3 regions of the Marinobacter sp. LM1 genome follow, and region 2 is predicted to be linked to each of the others. Evidence: predicted binding sites of a transcription regulator. Region 2 holds the regulator's gene; each other region holds the start of a gene.
What was found. The regulator sigma-54, encoded in region 2, starts transcription at its own class of promoters, with help from an activator protein. The targets are predictions, from matches to a motif close to ANTGGCATNNANNTTGCTNT.

Region 1 (2,257 bases), 1.9 Mb from region 2:
GTGAGTCGACTGACCAGCTGCACAACCTGGCTGTGCAGGGTCCCAACAGCCGAGCGCTGCTGTCGGAGCTGGTTTGGCAGCCGGAAAACCGGACACCGGTGAGCGAATTGAAGTGGTTCCACTTCACCATTGGCCGTTTGGGCGGGCCGGAAGGCATACCGCTGATGGTTTCGCGAACCGGCTACACCGGTGAGTTAGGGTTTGAAGTGTGGTGTCATCCTGATGACGGCGCAGCGGTATGGGATGTGATTTGGCAGGCTGGCCAGCCCCATGGTCTGGCGCCACTGGGGTTTGCCGCGTTGGACATGCTGCGAATCGAGGCGGGCTTGATCTTTGCGGAGCACGAATTCTGCAACCAGACCAACCCCTACGAGGCCGGCATCGGCTTCACCGTGCCGATGAAAACCAAGGAAGAAGATTTCAGCGGGCGAGCGGCGCTGCAGCGGCAGTCGCCTGAGAGCAGACAGAAGCTGGTGGGGCTGGTGCTGGATGGCAATGAGCCTGTTCACCACGGTGATCTGGTGTACGACGGGCGCATGCCGGTTGGTCAGATAACCAGCGCAACGGCCTCGCCCTTGCTGGGCAAAATGATTGCACTCTGTCGTGTTCAGCCCGCCTGGTCAGAACCGGGTACCCGACTGGAAGTGGGGCAGCTGGATGGACTGCAGAAGCGGTTGCCGGCTCAGGTTCAGGCACTGCCTTTCCATGATCCGGAGCGGATCAAAGTGAGAAGCTGATACCCCTGAAAATACCTTTCATGAAAGCGTCCTTTGTGGGCGCTTTTTTTGTGCTTGGCTACTAAATGAACAATACGGGTGCACGCAAGTGCGAAAAAGCCCTCGTATAAAGCACGGTAATTATCCACAGGGTGTTTTATCCGAGAAAATAATTTTTCAATCAAGAGTTAATTGTTTTTAAGCCGTTATAAAACAATATCTTATAAATATTGTTTCTATATTTTATGGGTTGTGGATACTTTTGGCACATGGATTGCTTTTTCTTATCAGGAAAAAAAATCACTGAAGAGTAAGGATGCCCCGGCTTATATGCTGCGGTGCAGCAAACAAAAAGCGGTCCCTTTCCGCATAAACGAGGACAAGCCTATGACTGTGGAAACCGTGGAGTCGCTCAAGGCGACTTTCGAAATGCACCAAGCGATGAATGTGGAAGTGTTCTACTGGTGGTCTACTGCCATCATGTTCATGATCCATGCCGGATTCCTCGCCTATGAAATTGGCGCTTCCCGCGTCAAGAATGCCCTGACTTCAGGGATGAAAAACATTCTGACCCTTTCGGTCATCATTCCAACCTTCTACTTCTTCGGTTGGTGGATCTACAATGCCTTCCCGAACGGCCTGATTCCGATCGATGCTTCTGCGGCGCTGCCCTGGAGTGTGAGCATGGGGCCTGACGTTAAGGATATGGGTACCGGCATCTTCTTCGCCGCCTTCGCGCTGTTTGGTGCTACCACCGGCTCGATCCTGTCTGGTGCCGTGATCGAACGTATCCGTCTGAGCGCCTTCCTGATCCTGGCGGCCATTCTTGGTTCCGCTGTCTGGATTCTGGCTGGTGCCTGGGGTTGGCACCCGGATGGCTGGCTGCTGACCAAGCTGGGCTACCACGATGTGGGTGCGTCTGGTGTGGTACATGGGGTTGCCGGCTTCTTCGCGCTGGGTGTGCTGATGAACCTGGGTGCGCGCGTTGGCAAGTTCCAGAACGGTGTCGCGATGTATATCCCGCCACACAGCCTGCCGATGTCACTGATCGGCCTGATGATGATCATCGTCGGTTTCTTTGGCTTCCTGGGTGGCTGCATCATCTTTAATAGTGGTGATACCGGCTGGACCACGATCTATGGCAACCCGACCAACCTGTCCGCGTTCGGCTTCAACACCTTGATGGGCTTTGCCGGTGGTGTCATTGGTGCCTACCTGACATCGCGTGAGCCGTTCTGGACCATGTCCGGTGGCTTGGCAGGGATCATCACCGTTGCCGCGGGTCTGGATCTGTATTACCCGGGTCTGGCCTTTGTCATCGCTGCCAGTGGCGGTGCGTTGATGCCGCTGGTGGGTCGCATGGTAGAAAAAATGGGCGTAGACGATGCTGTGGGTGCGGTGGCAGTACACGGTTTCTGTGGCCTTTACGGTGTCGTGATGGTCGGTGTGTTTGCCTCTTCTTACCCGAATGTGGGTGACCTGCCTGATATTACTCTAACCGGGCAGCTGATTGGTGGCATCGTGATGGCACTGACCGGCTT
Region 2 (2,257 bases):
GAGGCCTGATTGTTTTGATGATCTGTAGCAAGTAAACTCGGCAAAAAACTTGCTTATACTGTCTACAGACAATGGCAAGTAACCAGCGTACAACATTTTTTTCGGCCTGTGCGCCGGCAAAGCAACAACCGGGATGCCCACGAGTTATGGATCTTGAGCCATGGTTATGAAAGCCTCATTACAGCTTAAGCTGGGCCAGAGTCTGACCATGACGCCCCAGCTGCAGCAGGCTATACGCCTGCTGCAGCTTTCTACCCTCGATCTCCAGCAGGAAATCCAGCAGGCGCTGGAATCAAACCCCATGCTGGAAACCTCCGAGGACGATGAGCACGCTGAAGGCGACGAACGCGAAGAGCACGAGCACAGCGAAGCTTCCGGCTCTGAGACCACCCAGGACGACAGCCACCAGGACGCGAGCCCGGACTGGGACGAAACCGAGAACGGCCCGGACTGGTCGTCCGAGAACGATATTCCGGACAACATTCCCGATGATCTGCCAGTGGATACCGCCTGGGACGACATCTACCAGTCTGCCCCGGCTCCGGCCAGCAAAGGCGAAGACGAGCACGAATCGGATTTCGAAACCCGGAACTCGCCTACCGAAACCCTGCAGGATCACCTCGAGTGGCAGCTGAACCTGACGCCTCTGAGCGAGCGGGATCAGGCCATTGCCCACGCACTGCTGGATGCTGTGGATGAACGCGGCTACCTGACGTCTGACATTGAGGACATTCACGCAGGCCTGCTGGACGAAACCGAAGAAGACCCGTTGGAACTGGACGAAGTGGAAGCGGTACTCCACCGCCTGCAACACTTCGACCCGCCCGGCGTGTTCGCTCGGGATCTCCAGGAATGCCTGCTGATTCAGCTCAACCAGCTGCCACCGGATACCCCCTGGCTGCGCCAGGCGAGACTGGTGGTTACCCAGTTCCTGCATCTGCTTGGCAACCGGGACTACGCACAGCTGTTGCGCCGCAGCCGGCTCAAGGAAGACCAGCTGAAACAGGTACTGGCCCTGATCACCAGCCTGAACCCTCGCCCTGGCGATGTCGTGGACCGGGCCGAACCGGATTACGTTATCCCGGACGTCATCGTACGCAAACACGAAGGCCGCTGGCGGGTTGAACTCAACCCGGAAATCGCTCCGCGTATCCGGGTGAATGCCAGCTACGCGTCACTGATCCGCCGGGCTGACAGCAGTGCCGATAACACCTACCTGCGCGACCAGCTGCAAGAAGCGAAATGGTTTATCAAGAGCCTGCAAAGCCGGAATGAAACCCTGCTGAAAGTGGCCACCCGCATCGTTGAACACCAGCAAGGGTTCCTCGATCAGGGCGAAGAAGCCATGAAGCCTCTGATCCTGTCTGACATTGCCCAGGCGGTGGAAATGCACGAGTCCACGATTTCCCGGGTTACCACCCAGAAGTACATGCACACGCCCCGCGGTATTTTTGAGCTGAAGTACTTTTTCTCCAGCCACGTCAGCACCGCCGAGGGCGGCGAATGCTCGTCTACAGCCATCCGGGCGATGATCAAGAAGCTGATTGCCGAGGAAACCCCGAAAAAGCCATTGAGCGATAGCAAAATTGCAGCCATGCTAGGGGAACAGGGAATCAACGTGGCGCGGCGTACCGTGGCCAAATACCGGGAGGCCATGCATATTCCTCCCTCGAACGAACGAAAACGCCTGGTTTAAACTTTCGCCGGTGCAAGATGCACTGGCACGCAAGCCGGCAAGCACGCCGGCAGTATGACAACAGGAGACGCCTATGCAACTCAACATTTCAGGCCATCACGTAGAACTGACTCCCGCTCTGAAGGATTACGTCAACACCAAGTTCGAGAAGCTGGAGCGTCACTTCGACCACATCAGTAACTGCCAGGTCACACTGGAGGTCGAGAAGGTGCGCCAGATGGCGGAAGCCACGCTGCACGTGATTGGTGGTGAGATTCACGCAAAGGCAGAAAATGAGGACATGTACGCCGCAATCGACGCTCTGGTCGACAAGCTGGACCGTCAGATCCTCAAGCACAAGGAAAAGAACGTAGACCGGATGCACGGTAACGGCGGTCGCTGAAGCGCGAACCTTACCGGGTGTTTCATGAAACGAGCTGCGGCGGGGCTAACCGGCCGCAGCCTTTTTTTTACGGACATGCAGTCGATCCATGAGCGAGCCATCCCTGACCATCGACAATATTCTTGCCCCTGAACTGACCCTGTGTAAGGTGCCGGCCTCAAGCAAGAAACGTGTGCTGG
Region 3 (2,257 bases), 2.0 Mb from region 2:
GCCGGGTGTCTATCGGTGAGGCGAAAGCCCGCCGCGCCAAAAAGGAAATGGTTGAGGCCAACCTGCGTCTGGTTATTTCCATCGCCAAGAAATACACCAACCGCGGCCTGCAGTTCCTGGATCTGATCCAGGAAGGCAACATCGGCCTGATGAAGGCGGTGGACAAGTTCGAGTACCGTCGTGGCTACAAGTTCTCCACCTACGCTACCTGGTGGATTCGCCAGGCCATCACCCGCTCTATTGCGGACCAGGCCCGCACCATCCGGATTCCGGTGCACATGATCGAAACGATCAACAAGCTGAACCGTATTTCCCGCCAGATGCTGCAGGAAATGGGCCGCGAGCCCACACCGGAAGAGCTTGGCGAGCGCATGGAAATGCCGGAAGACAAAATCCGCAAGGTGCTGAAGATCGCCAAAGAGCCGATCTCCATGGAAACACCGATCGGTGATGATGAAGACAGCCATCTGGGCGATTTCATCGAAGATATCCAGGCTCTGTCGCCAGTGGATTCCGCCACCGCAGAAGGCCTGCGCGAAGCCACCCGCTCTGTACTGGCCGGCCTGACCGCTCGCGAATCCAAGGTGCTGCGCATGCGCTTCGGTATCGAGATGAACACAGACCACACTCTGGAAGAAGTCGGCAAACAGTTCGACGTCACCCGGGAGCGTATCCGTCAGATCGAAGCCAAGGCCCTGCGCAAACTGCGCCACCCTTCCCGCTCCGATCACCTGCGCGGCTTCATTGACGACCAGGGCAACGGTTAATCCGCAAGACAGTAGCGGGCGCCACCCCTCGTGGGTATAATGGCGCCCGTTTTCTTTTCCGGGCCTATAGCTCAGTTGGTTAGAGCAGGGGACTCATAATCCCTTGGTCGCTGGTTCGAGTCCAGCTGGGCCCACCATCTCCCAAACTCCTCCCCCAACCCGCACCCAACTCACTCCTGTCCAACTTATTTACACATACGCCTCCAACCTTCTCTTAAGCACTGCCCAAGCCTCTGTTCTAACGTCAAATAATCCTAATGGCACGCACTGTGCTGAAAGTCAGACGTAAGTACAGATCGCGGCTTCGCCGCACTGCGTTCAGGGCTTGCCCTGAGAGAAGGTGAAAAATGAAACAGATTACAAAGCAGATAACACACGTTATTGCGGCTCTGGCATTAACCTGGTCTGCTGGGGCTATGGCCCTGATCCTTGGCCCCGCAGACGCCGACAAAACTGTCGACGTAGGCCCCCCAAATCCAGCGCTTGACGCCGGTGACGTTGCAGCCCTTTTTGGAACGTCCGACCTCACTTTGCTTTACAAGTCCAACTACGAAGGCCCGGAAGAAGGCTCCTACCAATCCTTCTACTCCACCAGTTTCACCGGAGACCCTAACAACGCGGTGATCAGCTGGGATGGCCCGGACTACATTGTGTGCCCTGAGTGCTTTCTGGTTGTCAAAGACGGCAACGAGCCACAATACCTGTTCAACATCGGCAGCTGGAATGGCCAGGACGTACTGGATCTTCAGGGCTTTTATCCGAACAGAGGCGCCATTTCTCATGTAGCGATCTTTGGCAAGTCCGTTCCTGTACAGGTTCCTGAGCCAGGAACACTGGGCCTGCTGGGACTTGGCATTCTGGGCATGCTCACAATCAGAAGAAAGTTACAGAAACCCGCCTGAGTGTCGACATTCTTTACATGCCACTAAAGCTCCCCTCGGGGAGCTTTTTTTGTGCCCGTTCACAAAACCGCAAACATTAAGTAACAGAAATACACAGAAGCCCACCTTTTAAGCTCATGAGTTTTCAGCCGTTTTAGACAATTCTTGAGGTACGTGGTTCTACCGACACCCTGTCGTGTCAAAAATGCCAACGTCCCGATCAGACAAGCCTCATACACTAAAACCTGAACAAGCGTACCAGTCCTGAAAGGAATCCCTCGGGACTGAGCACAAAAACAATGAGTGAACGGAGTGTATACATGGTTCTTTCCCCCCGATTCTCAGTACGGGCGGTATCCCTTGCCGTTGCAGCAGTTTCCGCCTCCCTGTCCATGCCCACCAGTGCCAGTATGGGCAACCTGGGCACCAGTTATGGTGTAATGCCGGTCGATGTGGCCACCGCCCAGTCCCTTTCGATGTTCAATGAGCAGGTTTCTGCCACCTATTACAATCCGGCAGCGCTGACGAAAGATCCTCGTGGCGAGCTTACGGCGGGTATCCTTCATTCTGAACAGGAGCTGCGCTCCGATAATCCCAACGCCAGCGGGG

Region 1: OZ656_RS02570 (ammonium transporter) is a predicted target of sigma-54. The motif match lies at 978-997, and genes of this name have one in related genera.
Region 3: OZ656_RS03075 (PEP-CTERM sorting domain-containing protein) is a predicted target of sigma-54. The motif match lies at 1,024-1,043, and genes of this name have one in related genera.

What each region holds. Positions count from the first base shown of each region.
Region 1 is NZ_CP114373.1:568,626-570,882, forward strand. Features, by position in the region: gene OZ656_RS02565 (DUF1989 domain-containing protein) at 1-737, shown strand, start outside; gene OZ656_RS02570 (ammonium transporter) at 1,104-2,257, shown strand, end outside.
Region 2 is NZ_CP114373.1:2,983,586-2,985,842, forward strand. Features, by position in the region: gene OZ656_RS13935 (RNA polymerase factor sigma-54) at 167-1,696, shown strand; gene hpf (ribosome hibernation promoting factor) at 1,770-2,078, shown strand; gene ptsN (PTS IIA-like nitrogen regulatory protein PtsN) at 2,167-2,257, shown strand, end outside.
Region 3 is NZ_CP114373.1:673,296-675,552, reverse strand. Features, by position in the region: gene rpoD (RNA polymerase sigma factor RpoD) at 1-767, shown strand, start outside; tRNA gene OZ656_RS03080 (tRNA-Ile) at 828-904, shown strand; gene OZ656_RS03075 (PEP-CTERM sorting domain-containing protein) at 1,115-1,669, shown strand; gene aupA (alkane uptake protein AupA) at 1,969-2,257, shown strand, end outside.